2 regions of the Nocardioides panacihumi genome follow, and region 2 is predicted to be linked to the other one. Evidence: riboswitches for the same ligand, from Rfam matches in the RefSeq annotation. Region 2 holds a riboswitch; the other holds the start of a gene.
The links. Region 2 has a riboswitch for cobalamin ahead of ABD205_RS07295 (ribonucleoside-diphosphate reductase subunit alpha). Riboswitches for the same ligand answer to the same signal wherever they lie in the genome.
Positions count from the first base shown of each region.

Region 1: it holds a riboswitch for cobalamin, as region 2 does, so the genes downstream of both, ABD205_RS12495 (prenyltransferase/squalene oxidase repeat-containing protein) here and ABD205_RS07295 (ribonucleoside-diphosphate reductase subunit alpha) in region 2, are expected to answer to the same signal.

Region 1 covers NZ_BAAAPB010000002.1:687,427-694,770, forward strand. The annotation lists gene ABD205_RS12485 (energy-coupling factor transporter transmembrane component T) at 1-1,116, opposite strand, end outside; gene ABD205_RS12490 (hypothetical protein) at 1,113-2,003, opposite strand; gene ABD205_RS12495 (prenyltransferase/squalene oxidase repeat-containing protein) at 2,000-3,592, opposite strand; cobalamin riboswitch at 3,661-3,782, opposite strand; gene ABD205_RS12500 (NYN domain-containing protein) at 3,897-4,634, opposite strand; gene gatB (Asp-tRNA(Asn)/Glu-tRNA(Gln) amidotransferase subunit GatB) at 4,636-6,129, opposite strand; gene gatA (Asp-tRNA(Asn)/Glu-tRNA(Gln) amidotransferase subunit GatA) at 6,126-7,344, opposite strand, start outside.
Region 2 covers NZ_BAAAPB010000001.1:1,560,416-1,567,759, forward strand. The annotation lists gene ABD205_RS07260 (CocE/NonD family hydrolase) at 1-335, shown strand, start outside; gene ABD205_RS07265 (helix-turn-helix transcriptional regulator) at 575-1,474, shown strand; gene ABD205_RS07270 (alcohol dehydrogenase catalytic domain-containing protein) at 1,575-2,624, shown strand; gene ABD205_RS07275 ((R)-mandelonitrile lyase) at 2,671-3,069, shown strand; gene ABD205_RS07280 (aldo/keto reductase) at 3,069-3,425, shown strand; gene ABD205_RS07285 (VC0807 family protein) at 3,705-4,361, opposite strand; gene ABD205_RS07290 (hypothetical protein) at 4,448-4,651, opposite strand; cobalamin riboswitch at 4,743-4,948, shown strand; gene ABD205_RS07295 (ribonucleoside-diphosphate reductase subunit alpha) at 5,081-7,344, shown strand, end outside.

The sequences.
Region 1 (7,344 bases), on a different contig from region 2:
TCGCGAGGCGGCGAGCCGCGGCGCCGGGGCGAGCACGGCCGGCGCCAGGCCGATGAGGACGCCGAGCAGCGCGACCGCGCTGATCTGCGGCGACACGCTGAGGTCGGGGTTGGCGACGGCGTACTGGTGCTGGGCGACCCACGACCCGACGGCGCCGACGGCGACTCCGGTCAGCGCGACCGCGGTCTCGGGCCAGCGCCACACGTCGGGGCGGTAGACGGTGCGCTCGACGCGGGCACCCGCCGACCTCATGCCGGCGACACAGACGGCCACGCCCAGCACGAGCACGACGGCGCCCCGGCTGACGTGGACCCTCCCCACGCCGAAGGAGCCCCCGAGGAAGGTCTGGTCGAGCAGTGCGTAGGCACCGACGCAGACGCCGATGAGGCCGCTGATCATCAGCGCCCCGGTCACGCGCCGCTCGGCGGGGGTGGCGGCACCCGACCGACCGTAGCCGCGGGTGTCCATGCCGGCCGCGAGAGTGAGCGAGCGCTCCAGGGCGTCCTCGAGCACCGGGACCAGGAAGCGTCGCATCCGGCGGACGCCGCGCGACCCCTGGCCGTGGCCGGCGCGCAGCCGTTGCGCGCGGCGGACCCGTTGGACGCTCTCGGCGAGCTGCGGCAGCACGCTGACGGCGACGACGACGGCCGTCCCGACCTCGTAGAGGGCCGCCGGCATGCTGCGCAGCAGACGCTTCGGGTTGGCCAGCGAGTTGGCCGCGCCGACGCAGACGACGATGGTGGCCAGCCGCAGACCGTCGTACAGCCCGGCGAGGACGGACTCGCGCGTCACCGGCCCGAGCAGGGTGATGCCCAGGACCCAGCCCGGGAGCGGGATCTCGGGCAGGTGGAGGATCACCGTGCCGCCGTACGCCCCTCCGAGCAGGATGCGGAAGACCACCCGGATGACGACGATGGCCAGCCCTGCCGCGAGGTAGAGGCGGAACGAGCCCGCCCACGGCTGGTCGGAGCGGCGCGCACTCACCACGAGCGCGGCCACGCCGACCAGCAGCAGGAGCAGCCACGGGTTCGTGGTCTGCGAGGCGTACGCCGCCAGCCCGATCGCCCAGAGCCACCAGGCGATCGGATGGAGGTCGCGAGCGAGGCGTGCCGTCATCGGGCCCTTCTGGCCCACGCGACGCCCCCGGCGACGACCGCGAGCAGCGCGATGAGCCCCGGTGCGAGCCAACCGGGCAGCCCGCCGCCGTCAGCCGTCGGCGAGGTGGCGGCATCGGTCGTCGCGCTCGGCGACGCCCCGTCGCTCGGCGTGACGTCGTCGCTCGGCGTCGTGACGGCCGACGCCGCGGTGGTCGTCGACTCCGACGGCGTCGGTGCCTGCGTGCTCGCCTGGCCGGTCGTCGCGGTCGGGGCCGCACCCTGGCCCTCGGCGCCGGTCGCCACCGGCGTCGGCGCCGCCGGCCGCGTGCTCGACTTCGGCGCCGAGCTGCTGGGCTTGCTGCTGGGCTTGCTGCTGGGCTGAGCGCTCGGCTTCGGGCTCGGCCTCTTGCTGGGCGTCGCGGTCGGCGCCTTCGTGGTCGGCGAGGCGGTGGGACGCGCCGCCGGGCCCTGCCCGGGCTTGCGCTGGCTCGACGTCGACTGCCACACGAGCGCGACCGAGTCGCCGGCGTCGACCGCCTGCTGGTAGACGCCCTGGGAGGCATACACCCAGCCCTTGCCGTCGTCCGAGACGAAGAAGCCCCAGTAGGAGTCCGTGGCGAGGCAGTTCCCGTCCGCCGGCTTGCCGTTGACCTGGCAGACGAAGCCCGCCTGGCGAGGCGACTGCTTGAGGGAGAACCCCGCGCTGGTGAAGGCCTTGGAGGCGGGTGAGCCGGAGCCGCACCCGGTGGACATGCCGCCGCCCAGCGCGCCGTAGTCGACCAGCACGCTGACGCCCGCACCGCTCGAGCAGTACGCCGCCTGCGCCGGCGTCGAGGGGAGCGCCAGCGTAGCCGCCGCGGCGACGAGCACCGCGGCGGCCAGCCTGGCCACGAGTCGCTGGATCAACGCACGACCCTGATCGTCTTGGCATTGGTCCGGTTGGCGAACTGGCCGACGACGGTCACCTTCACCTTGCCCGGCTTCACGAGCCCCCTGGTGAGCTTCACCCTCGCCGTGAAGGCGCCGGAACCGCCCGCGAGGCCGGTCCGCACCACGCGCTTGCCGAGCTTCAGCGTGACGTCCTCACCGGCGGCCAGGCCGGAGATCCGCACCGTCAGCGTCGCACCGCGTGCGAGCCGGGTCCTGCTGAGCGTGATCGAGGGCCGGGCGGCGCCGAGCACCTTGGTCGTGCCGGTGGCGGCGACACCTCCGGCAGTCGTCAGGCTGAACGGCAGGGTGGTCGTGGCGGCGGGCAGCGACACCCCCAGCGCGGCCGCGCCGTCCGTGCCGGCGGTGAAGGCGTGCTTGGCCGATCCGACGGCGAGGCAGAGCGTCTCGGCCGGGGCCGCGCCCGCGACGCGGTACGTCGCCCGGGCACCGCCCGGCTGGAACCCACGCGGACCGGTTAGCGCGGCGTGACCCGTCGCGACGGGCAGCCACTTCAGTGCCGGCAGGGCCTGCGCGGCCGCGAGCTGCCACTGGTAGCTGTCGGACACACCGGAGGTGCGGCCTGCGGCCAACGCGGCCGCGTCGTAGGCCAGCGCCCCCGTCTGGCCGGAGAGCGCCGTGGGGCAGGAGGACAGCTCGTGCGCCTGCATCGTGCGGAGCCACGTCGCCGCGGCCTCCGCCACCGACGTGTGGCCGAGCTGGCCCAGCGCCCAGCCGGCCAGGCCGGTGCTGTTGGCGTTCGAGCCCTCGGTCGACGTACCGCCGCCGAAGCTGCCGTCAGCCCGCTGCCGGCCGGCGAGCCAGCTCTCGGCCCGGCCGATGGAGCGAGCGATCTTCGCGTTGCCGTCCGCGAGCGGGGCGAGCTCGAGCAGGACGAAGCTCGTCGCGTCGGGGTCGGGCTTGCTGGTGGCGTCGGCCGCGCAGCTCTGGTCGGTGGCGGACGAGGCGCTGAAGCCCAGTCGGAACCAGCCGGCCGGGCACTGCTGGTCGAGCAGGAAGTCGGTCGCAGCGGCAGCCTTCGTGCTCGTCGCGGTGGTGAGCGCACGGACCGCGTACGCCTGCCCGATCGTGTTGGCGAAGTCGCCGTACGGGCTCGTGTCGAAGGTGCGGCCGGTGGTGCCGACCTGCCCCTCGAGGACCTGGATCAGGTCGGTGCCGTCGACGTTCGTCGGGTCGTCACCCGCGGTCTGCACGATCGCGGCGAGCTTGGCCGCGCTGCCGGCGTAGACGTCCGTTCCTCCCACGAATCCGTGGATCTGCTCGTCGACATGGGTCTCGAGGGCGTGCAGGATCGGCGCCAGCTCGGTGCTGTGCCCGCCGACGCTCTGCAGCGCCTCGGCCAGGTAGCCGGTGGTCGAGTAGTCGGCGCCGTACTGAGTGCTCAGCGCACCGTCGGTGAGCCGGCCGGTCATCCAGCCGATGGACTGCTCGAGCGGCACGGTGTCGTGGGCCGTCGCCGCGTGGACGGACGGTGTGACGGCCAGGGCACCCAGGGCGAGTGCTGCCCCCGTCAGGGCTGTGCCTAACCGGCGCGTGGTGGACTGCATGGTTTCCTTCCCGCTGCAACAGACGGGAAGGCCACGAGGGCGCACCCGCTGTGATCCGCGACAGCGTGTTGTCAGGACGCTTCGCGGCGGGTGCTCCGACTCGCCCTTCCGAGGAAGGGCACACGGTTGCGGGTCAGTGCCGGACTCTCACCGGCTTCCCCCACGCGCGAGCGTGATGAATGAAGATGTAGCCCTTGATGGGCGAACGGCAGCCTAGTCCCGCACGGGCGCGGCGGCTAACCGGACCCGCATGGCGAATCCCACAGCGCGCCCACGGTTCGCGCCGCCTGTCGCTCAGCCGCGCTCAGCCTCGGTTCGCGCGGGGGTCACGCACGGCGACCGTCGGCGTGCCCTCGTCACGCAGCTCGAAGAGCTCCGAGGCGGTGAGCAGCTTGGTCAGCGTGGAGTAGCCGTAGTTGCGCCAGTCGAGCGACGACTGGTTGCGGATCTGCTGGCCGACCTGCTGCACGGTGGCCCAGCCGTCCTCGCCGGCGGCGGCCTTGATGGCGCTCCGGAGCAGCCGGACCAGGCCCGAGTTGCCCTTCAGGTCGGCGGTCGGGACCTGCTCACGACCGCCCTTCGCCTGCGTCTCGGCGTCGTCGGACTCCTCCTCGCCGAGCTGCTCGAGGACCGTGAACTTCGTGCAGGCGCTCTGGAACGGCGTCGGCGTCTTCGCCCGGCCGTAGCCGTAGACGGCGGCGCCCTTCTCACGCAGGTAGTGCACGAGCGGGGTGAAGTCGGAGTCGCTGGAGACGATGGCGAACGCCTCGGGCTTGGCCGAGTGCCACAGCTCGACCGCGTCGATGGCCAGCGCCATGTCGGAGGCGTTCTTGTGCGTCGTGAGGTCGAACTGCTGCATCGGCCGGATCGCGGCGTCGTGCAGCTCCTCGATCCACCCCTTGAGGTCGGGCTTGGTCCAGTTGCCGTAGGCACGGCGGATGTTGCACTCGCCGTACGACGCGAGGTCGTTCAGGATCTCGCCGATCTTGCGGGCGGGCGCATTGTCCGCGTCGATCAGCAGCGCAATCCGCGAGCGAGCCACCTCAGGACAGCTTCTCGAGGATGAGCTCCCGCACTCGACCGGCGTCGGCCTGGCCGCGCATCTCCTTCATCACCGCACCGATCAGGGCGCCGGCAGCGGCGACCTTGCCGTCACGGATCTTGTCGGCGACGTCGGGGTTGGCGGCGATCGCGGCGTCGACCGCTGCCGACAGGGCACCGTCGTCGGACACGACGGCGAGGCCGCGGGCGGCGACGATCTCGGCGGGCGAGCCCTCACCGGCGTACAGGCCCTCGAAGACCTGGCGAGCCAGCTTGTCGTTGACGGTGCCCGCGTCGACCAGCTTCTGCACCTCGGCGACCTGGGCCGGCGTGACGCCGACGTCGGTCAGGTCCACGCCGAGGTCGTTGGCGCGACGGGCCAGCTCCGAGAGCCACCACTTGCGGGCGGCCTGCGGCGGGGCGCCCGCGGCGACCGTCTCCTCGATGAGCGAGAGCGCACCGGACGCGGCCGCGTCGCGCATCTCCAGGTCGGAGAAGCCCCAGTCGGCCTGCAGCCGGGCCCGGCGCTCGGCCGGCGGCTCGGGCAGCGTCGTCCGCAGCTGCTCGACCCACTCGCGCGAGGGCGCGATCGGGACGAGGTCGGGCTCCGGGAAGTAGCGGTAGTCCTCCGCGTCCGACTTCTCACGACCGGGAGACGTGCTGCCGGTGTCCTCGTGGAAGTGACGGGTCTCCTGCAGCACCTTGCCGCCCCCGAGCAGCACGCCGGCGTGGCGACCCATCTCGAACCGGACCGCGCGCTCCACGGACCGCAGCGAGTTGACGTTCTTCGTCTCGGTCCGGGTGCCGAGCACGCCCGAACCGGCCGGCGCGAGCGACAGGTTGACGTCGCAGCGCATCGAGCCCTGCTCCATCCGGGCGTCGGAGACGCCGAGCGCGAGGATGAGCTCGCGCAGCGCGGCGACGTACGCCTTCGCCACGAGCGGGGCCTTCGCGCCGGTGCCCGTGATCGGCTTGGTGACGATCTCGATGAGAGGGATGCCCGCCCGGTTGTAGTCGACCAGCGAGTGGTCGGCGCCGTGGATGCGGCCGGTCGCGCCACCGATGTGGGTGGTCTTGCCGGTGTCCTCCTCCATGTGGGCGCGCTCGATCTCGACGCGGAAGGTCTCCCCGTCGACGTCGACGTCGAGGTAGCCCTCGAAGGCGATCGGCTCGTCGTACTGCGACGTCTGGAAGTTCTTCGGCATGTCCGGGTAGAAGTAGTTCTTCCGGGCGAAGCGGCACCACTCGGCGATCGTGCAGTTCAGCGCCAGACCGATCCGCATCGCCGACTCGACGGCCTTGCCGTTGACGACCGGCATCGCGCCGGGCAGGCCGAGGCAGGTCGGGCACACCTGGCTGTTCGGCTCCGCGCCGAACTCCGTCGGGCAGCCGCAGAACATCTTGGTCGCCGTGTTGAGCTCGACGTGGACCTCGAGGCCCAGGGCCGGGTCGAAGTCCTTCAGGACGTCGTCGAACGGGATCAGGGTGTCAGTCATCGGGCGACCTCCTCAGGCGTCAGCGGGCCGCCCCACTGCTGGACGAGCGCCGACTCGAGGGCGGCGCCGACGCGGTAGAGCCGGGCGTCCTCCAGGACGGGCGCGAGGATCTGGAAGCCGACCGGCAGGCCGTCCTCGGGCGCCAGCCCGGAGGGCACCGAGATGCCGGGGACGCCGGCCAGGTTGGCGGGGATCGTCGCGAGGTCGTTGAGGTACATCGCGATCGGGTCGTCGAGCTTCTCGCCCAGCTTGAACGCCGTGGTCGGCGCGGTCGGGCTGACCAGCACGTCGACGTCGGCGTACGCGCGGTTGAAGTCCTCGATGATGAGCGTCCGGATCTTCTGCGCCTGGCCGTAGTAGGCGTCGTAGTAGCCCGACGACAGCGCGTAGGTGCCGAGGATGATGCGGCGCTTGACCTCGTCGCCGAAGCCGGCGTCGCGCGTCGCCTTCATGACGTCCTCGGCGCTCGGGGAGCCGTCCGGCGTGACGCGCAGGCCGTAGCGCATCGCGTCGAACTTGGCGAGGTTGCTGGAGGCCTCCGCCGGGAGGATCAGGTAGTAGGCCGCCATCGCGTGCACGAAGCTCGGCGTCGACACCTCGACGACGTCGGCGCCCAGCTTGGTGAGCAGGTCGACCGACTCCTGGAAGCGCTGCATGACGCCGGGCTGCCAGCCGTCGCCGGCCAACTCCTTGATGACGCCGACCTTGAGGCCGGCGAGGTCACCGGCCGCACCCTGCCGCGCGGCGTCGACGAGGCCGGTGACGGGCGCGGTCGTCGACGTCGAGTCGAGCGGGTCGTGACCACCGATGAGCTCGTGCAGGAGCGCGCTGTCGAGCACCGTCCGGGTGACCGGACCGACCTGGTCGAGGCTGTTGGCGAGGGCCACGAGGCCGTAGCGCGAGACCGAGCCGTACGTCGGCTTCACGCCGACCGTCCCGGTGACCGCGCCCGGCTGGCGGATCGACCCGCCGGTGTCGGTGCCGAGCGCGAGGGGCGCCTCGAAGGCGGCGACGGCGGCCGCCGACCCACCGCCCGATCCGCCCGGGATGCGGTCGAGGTCCCACGGGTTGCGGGTCGGGCCGTACGCCGAGTGCTCGGTCGAGGACCCCATCGCGAACTCGTCCATGTTGGTCTTGCCGAGGATCGGCAGGCCGGCCGCCTTGAGGCGACCGACGACGGTCGCGTCGTACGGCGGGATCCAACCCTCGAGGATC
Region 2 (7,344 bases):
CCACGGCGTACCTGAAGGCGTCGATGCGCGAGCTCGACCCCGAGGCGTCGACCGTCGGCAGCCCGGTGCACCCGCTCACCCGCAAGGTGCCGGTGACGCCGGGCGCCATCGAGGAGTACGTGCTGCGGGTCTATCCGATGGCCGCGACGATCCTGACGGGTCACCGGATCGTGGTCGAGCTCTCCTGCAACGAGCCGATGGTCGACGCCCACAACTCACTGCTGCCGCCGGACGCGTTCCACGTGCCCGTCGGCCGCCCGGTCCAGCACACGATCTACCGCGACGCCGAGCACCCCTCGCGGCTCGTGCTGCCGTTCACCACCGACGAAGTCTGAGCGCCCGCCGAGTCGGCGCAACCTCGCAGCTCACAGGGGCCGAGTCGGCGCAACCTCGCAGCTCGCCGGGGCCGAGTCGGCGCAACCTCGCAGCTCACAGGGGCCGAGTCGCGTGCGAAGTTGCGCCGACTCGGCCTTGCTGGCGTGCGATGTTGCGCCGACTCGGCCCTGGGAGTCGCGCTCGTTCCGGGTACTGCCAGTGCCTCCTTCGTGCGGGGAACGCGGCCTACCGTGGGGGGATGGACAAGATCGACCTGCGCGCCGAGGTGCGTGAGTTCCTCAGCAGCCGCCGAGCCCGGATCACACCGGAGCAGGCCGGGCTGCCGGCGTACGGCGGCAACCGGCGGGTGAAGGGGCTGCGCCGCGAGGAGGTCGCGATGCTGGCCGGCGTGTCGGTGGACTACTACGTCCGGATGGAGCGCGGCGACCTCGGCGGTGCCTCCGAGGGCGTGCTCGACTCGCTGGCCCAGGCGCTTCGGCTCGACGAGGCCGAGCGCGACCACCTCTTCGCACTCGCCCGCGAGGCCGGGCCGACCAGGACGCGACGTCGCCCCACGGCGAAGACGGTCCGCCCCGTCATCCAGCAGGTCCTCGACGCGATCACCGACGCTCCCGCCTGGGTGCGCAACGGGCGCCACGACATCGTGGCGATGAACCCGCTCGCTCGCGCGCTCTACGCCCCGGTGCTGTCCTCCCCGGTCGCGGGTGCCACCGACCGCCGGCCGGCCAACACGACCCGGTTCGTCTACCTCGACCCAGCGGCACGCGACTTCTTCATGGACTACGACGTGATCGCCAACGACGCCGCCGCGATGCTGCGCCTCGAGGCAGGGCGCAACCCGCACGACAAGGACCTGATCGCCCTGGTCGGTGAGCTCTCCACGCAGAGCGAGCTCTTCCGCCAGCGCTGGGCCTCGCAGGACGTGAAGCTCCACCAGTCCGGTCGCAAGCGTCTGCGCCACCCCGTGGTCGGCGAGCTCGACATGAACTTCGAGGGCATGCAGCTCCCGTCCGAGCCGGGCCTGCAGCTCAACGTCTACACCGCCGACCCGAACACCCCGACCTTCGACAACCTGCGCCTGCTGGCCTCCTGGGCCGCCACGCAGGAGGCCACGGCTGAGGTCGCGCCGGGTCGGTAGACGGCCTCGGCAGTCGGTCGCGAGGCCGCCTGAGGGGTACTGGCATTACCCCGAACGACAGGCACTCCCACATGGCCGGGTGCCGACGTTGACTGGAGTCATGCGAGCCACCTACATGTACGCCGCCGGCGACGTCCGCGTCGTCACCGCCCCCGACCCGAAGGTCGTCGAGACCACCGACGCCCTGGTGGAGGTCACCCGCTCCTGCATCTGCGGCTCCGACCTGCACCCCTACCACTCGCTGCCGACGACCCCGGCCGGCACCTCGATGGGCCACGAGCTCATCGGCGTCGTGACCGAGGTCGGCGCCGACGTCACCACCCTGGCGCCGGGCGACTTCGTCATCGCGCCGTTCGCGATCTCGTGCGGCACGTGCGAGTTCTGCCGCGCCGGCCTGCAGACCTCCTGCGTGCGCGGAGGCTTCTGGAACGACGCCCAGCTCGGCACCGCCGGTGCTCAGGCCGAGGCGGTCCGCGTCCCGTACGCCGACGGCACCCTCGTGAAGGTCCCCGGTGTCGACCCGGCCACCGCCGACGAGGGCCTGCTGGCCTCGCTGCTGACCCTCTCCGACGTCTACGGCACCGGCTGGCACGCCGCGGTCCGGGCCGGCGTCACGGCCGGGGACACCGTCGCGGTCATCGGCGACGGCGCCGTCGGCCTCCTGGCGGTGCTCTCCGCCAAGCAGCTCGGTGCCGAGCGGATCGTGCTGATGGGCCGCCACCAGGTCCGCACCGACCTGGGCCGGGAGTTCGGCGCCACCGACGTCGTCGCCGAGCGCGGCGAGGACGGCATCGGCCAGGTGCTCGAGCTGACCGGCGGCGGTGCCACCCGGGTGCTCGAGGCTGTCGGCCACCTGCCGGCGTACGAGCAGGCCGTCGGGATCGTCCGCCCCGGCGGCGTCATCTCCCGGGTCGGGGTGCCGCAGTACGCCGACGGCCCGATCGGCTGGCCCTTCTTCGGCAAGAACGCCACGCTCACCGGCGGCCCAGCGCCCGTACGCGCCTACATCGAGCGGCTCCTGCCCGGCGTCCTCGACGGCACCGTCGACCCGGGCCGGGTCTTCGACCGCACGATCTCGCTCGACGAGGTCCCCGAGGGCTACGCGGCCATGGACAGCCGGCAGGCACTCAAGGTCATGGTCAAGGCCTGACCGGGCTCAACCCCCAGCACCGCGACCCCGACGACAGGAGAAGGACATGCAGATCGACCCCCGACAGCCCACCAGGAAGAACCCGCCCGAGCAGTTCACCGGCGACGTCTGGCTCGACCCGATCGCCTCGCCGCGCGAGCCCGGACAGCACATGGTCGTGGCGCGCGTGCGCTTCGCGCCAGGCGCACGGACGGCCTGGCACTCCCACGTCCTCGGGCAGACCCTGCACGTGACCCAGGGCGTCGCCTGGGTGCAGTCCCGCGGCGGCGACAAGGTCGAGGCCCACCCCGGTCAGACGCTCTACTGCCCGCCGGGCGAGGAGCACTGGCACGGTGCCTCGCCCGACACCTTCATGGAGCACCTCGCGATGCTCGAGCTGGGCGACGACCCGGCGACCGGCACGACCTGGCTCGAGCACGTCACCGACGAGGAGTACATCCGATGATGAGCCTGACACTGAACAACCACGTGAAGATGCCGGCCCTCGGGCTCGGGGTGTTCCAGACCCCGCCGGACGAGACCCGAGCGGCCGTCGAGGCGGCGCTGAGCACGGGCTACCGACACATCGACACCGCCGCGGCGTACGGCAACGAGCGTGAGGTCGGCCAAGCCATCCGCGCCTCCGGCCTGCCCCGGGACGAGGTCTTCGTGGAGACCAAGATCTGGATCAGCGACTACGGGTACGACGAGACGCTGCACGGGTTCGAGAAGAGCGCCGCGCTCGACACCGACCAGCGCGGCGGCCCCGAGCCGACCGACGTCACGCTGGAGGCCTTCGGCCGCGAGATCCCCGAAGCCTGAGGCCGAGTCGGCGCAACTTCGCACTCTCAGGGGCTCGAGTCGGCGCATCCTGACACTCCTCAGAGGCTCGAGTCGGCGCAACTTCACACTCTCAGAGGCTCGAGTCGGCGCATCCTCGCAGCGGCGGTGCGAGGATGCGCCGACTCGGCAGTCCTGGGGTGCGAGGTTGCGCCGACTCGGCACTTCCTGGGGTGCGAGGATGCGCCGACTCGGCAGTCCTGGGGTGCGAGGATGCGCCGACTCGGCAGTCCTGGGGTGCGAGGTTGCGCCGACTCGGCATCAGGCCCTGTGGAGGAGGCCTTGCCGGCGAGCGACCGCGAAGGACCACCCGATCGTCACGACGGCGGCGGTCGTGGTCAGGGTGATGATCGCGCCGCCCTTGATCAGCATGAAGTTCGACAGCGAGAGCGTCTGCAGCAGCCACAGGGTGATGACCGCCTTGACCAGGATGACCAGGCCCCACATGAGGGTCAGTCTCCAGAACAGCGCACGGATCTGAGGCCGCGCGGCGACCTCCGCGCTCACCGGGTAGAACTCCGGAGCGAGACGTGCGATCACCGGGCGGGCCGTGCACAGCGAGCCCAGGAAGATGGTCGCCACCGCGGCGTCGGCGAAGACCGGCTGAACGAAGTAGACGAAGGTGTTCCCGGTGGCGAGGGTGAAGGCCGTCTTCACCGTGAGGATCCCCAGGCTCAGCAGTACGAGCCCCGACACCGGTCGACCGGTGGCATGCCGCCAACACATCACGCCTACCATCCAGGCGAGCCCGACGATCACGGCGACGGCGATGTTGAACGTGCGCATCGTCGTCCACAACAGGACCGCGGGGATGAACACCGCGGTGCCGAGGGTGACGCCGACGCGTGCCAGGACGGCTTTCGGGTGTGGGTGCGGGTGTGCGGGCGCGGGCGTGGCCTGCGTCGCGATCCCGCTCATCGTTGTCATCGTGGCCCCGCCCCGGCTCAGCACCGGTAAGCCCGGTCCCTCCACGGTACCCACCAGCAGGCGGGCACGATCCCTGATCACGTGCCGGGGTCGTCGCTCCGCGGGCGCGTCGCACGGCGAGCCCCGGACTGATCGGAGCGCGAGCTCATCCGATAGGCCAGGAAGACCCCGACGCACACGATCAGCAGGATCACGAGCGCCACGATGAGGTAGACCCCGGGGGTGGTGATGGCCACGACCATGGCAAGCACGTTGCCTCGGTCGCCGTACGCGGGGCTCACCCGAAAGGGATGAACGGCCCGCACCGCGGGACGCGCCGACGCCGAGCCCGACCACTACATCTAGGTAGTTACAACGACGGGATTCCCAGGTATGGTGGTCAACGCAGCTGGTTCGGCGCCTCCGCCAGAGACGTCGTCGCAAGAGGGAACCCCGGTGTGAGTCCGGGACTGCCCCGCAGCGGTGAGTGGGAACGACCTCCGTCATCAAGCACTGGATCAGCCGATCCGGGAAGCGACGGACAGTAGGCCAAGCAACTGCCCACGAGTCCGAAGACCTGCCAGCTCTCCGCCGCCCATCGGCGGAGGTCCGCGACCTCGAGGGAGGGTCAGGGGATCATCAGCGACGCCCCGTGAGGTCGTCCGTCCCCTCCACCGCGCAGGTCGTGGAAGCACCACAGACAGGTTGCTTCACGAGGGGTGGATGCGCTGATGAGCACGACGCACGACCAGAAAGACCAGACGGACCACGAGCAGACCGCGATCACGGTCCTCAAGCGGGACGGCTCCCGCGTGGCGTACGACGGCTACGAGATCGCGAGGTCGATCGAGGAGGCCGCGGCCGGGCTCGACGACGAGGTGGCACGGGCAACCCAGCTGCGCTCGGAGCTGGAGATCACGCTCTTCGACGGGATCACCAGCGAGCAGCTGGACGAGGCGGTCATCCAGGTGGCCCTGCAGAACGTCAAGGACGACCCGGCGTACGACACCATCGCCTCCCGGCTGCTGGTGAAGAGCCTCTACAAGGCGATCTTCGGCGAGGGCGTGACCCGCGACGAGGTGCACGCCTTCCACGGCGAGGCCTTCGTCGGCTTCGTCGAGCGCGGTGTCGAGCTCGGCCTGCTCGACAGCCGGTTGCGCGACTTCGACGTGCAGCGCCTCGGCGCCGCGCTCGACCCGGACCGCGACGACCTGCTGCGCTACATCGGCCTGCAGACGATGCGCACCCGCTACATGATCTCGGCGCCGGACGGCCGGCAGCTGGAGATGCCGCAGTTCTTCTGGATGCGCGTAGCGATGGGCCTGGCGCTCAACGAGGAGGACAGGGACGCCGCGGCGATCCGGTTCTACGACAAGATGTCGCGGCTGGAGTACCTCGCCGCCGGCTCGACGCTCGTCAACGCCGGGACGTCGTACGCCCAGCTCTCCAACTGCTTCGTCATGCAGATGGAGGACGAGATCGAGCACATCGCCAAGTCGGTGCGCGACGTCATGTGGCTGACCAAGGGCACCGGCGGCATCGGGCTCTCGGTCACCAAGCTGCGCTCCGAGGGCTCGCCGATCAGGTCCAACAACACGGTCTCCACCGGGCCGATCCCGTTCATGCACACGATCGACTCGACGCTGCGCGCGGTCAGCCGCGGCGGCAAGAAGTTCGGCGCGCTGTGCTTCTACATCGAGAACTGGCATCTCGACTTCGCCCAGTTCCTCGACCTGCGGCAGAACTCGGGCGACCCCTACCGGCGCACCCGCACCGCCAACACGGCCGTGTGGATCAGCGACGAGTTCATGAAGCGGGTCGACGCCGACCAGCCCTGGTATCTCTTCGACCCCGCCGAGGTGCCCGACCTGGTCGAGCTCACCGGCCGCGCGTTCTCGGAGCGCTACCGCGAGTACGTCGCCCTGGCCGATGCCGGCCAGCTGCGGCACAAGAAGCTCGGCGCCCGCGAGCAGTTCCGGGCGATCCTGACCTCGCTGCAGTCCACCTCGCACCCGTGGCTGACCTGGAAGGACACCATCAACACCCGTGCCCTCAACGACAACACGGGCACGATCCACCTCTCCAACCTGTGCACCGAGATCACGCTGCCGCAGGACCGCGACAACGTCTCGGTCTGCAACCTGGCCTCGATCAACCTCTCGCGCCACGTGACCGGCCGGCGTCAGCACGCCACGATCGACTGGGACCGGCTGGCCGAGTCGACCCGCCTCGCGGTCCGCCAGCTCGACAACCTCATCGACATCACGATCTCCTCGGTGTCCGAGTCCGAGCGCTCCAACGAGCTCAACCGGGCGCTCGGGCTGGGGGTGATGGGCTTCACCGACGTCGTCGAGCGGTTCGGCTTCTCCTATGAGTCGAGTGCGGCGTACGACCTGATCGACCGCCTCATGGAGTTCGTCTCCTGGCACGCGATCGACGCCTCGGCGGACCTCGCCCGCGAGCGCGGCGCCTACCCGAACTTCGAGGGCTCGAAGTGGAGCAAGGGACTCGTCCCGGTCGACACGATCAACCTGCTCGAGAAGGACCGTGGCGTCCCGGTCGCGGTCGACCGGAGCGAGCGGCTCGACTGGGACGCCCTGCGCGCGAAGGTCGCCGGCGGCATCCGCAACTCCACCCTGATGGCGATTGCGCCGACGGCCTCGATCGGCCTGGTCGCCGGCACCACGCCCGGCCTCGACCCGCAGTTCAGCCAGATCTTCAGCCGCACCACCAGCTCCGGGAAGTTCCTGGAGGTCAACCGCAACCTCGTCGAGGACCTGCGCGCGGCCGGGCTGTGGGAGCAGGTCCGCGACGCGCTGCTGCGCCACCAGGGCGACCTGTCCAAGGTCGCGGCCGAGCACGAGGCGGTCCCGGCGGAGCTGGTCGAGATCTACCAGACGTCGTTCCAGCTCTCGGGCCGCGCCTACCTCGAGGTCGCCGCCCGCGCGCAGAAGTGGATCGACCAGGCGATCAGCCGCAACATCTACCTCGCTGA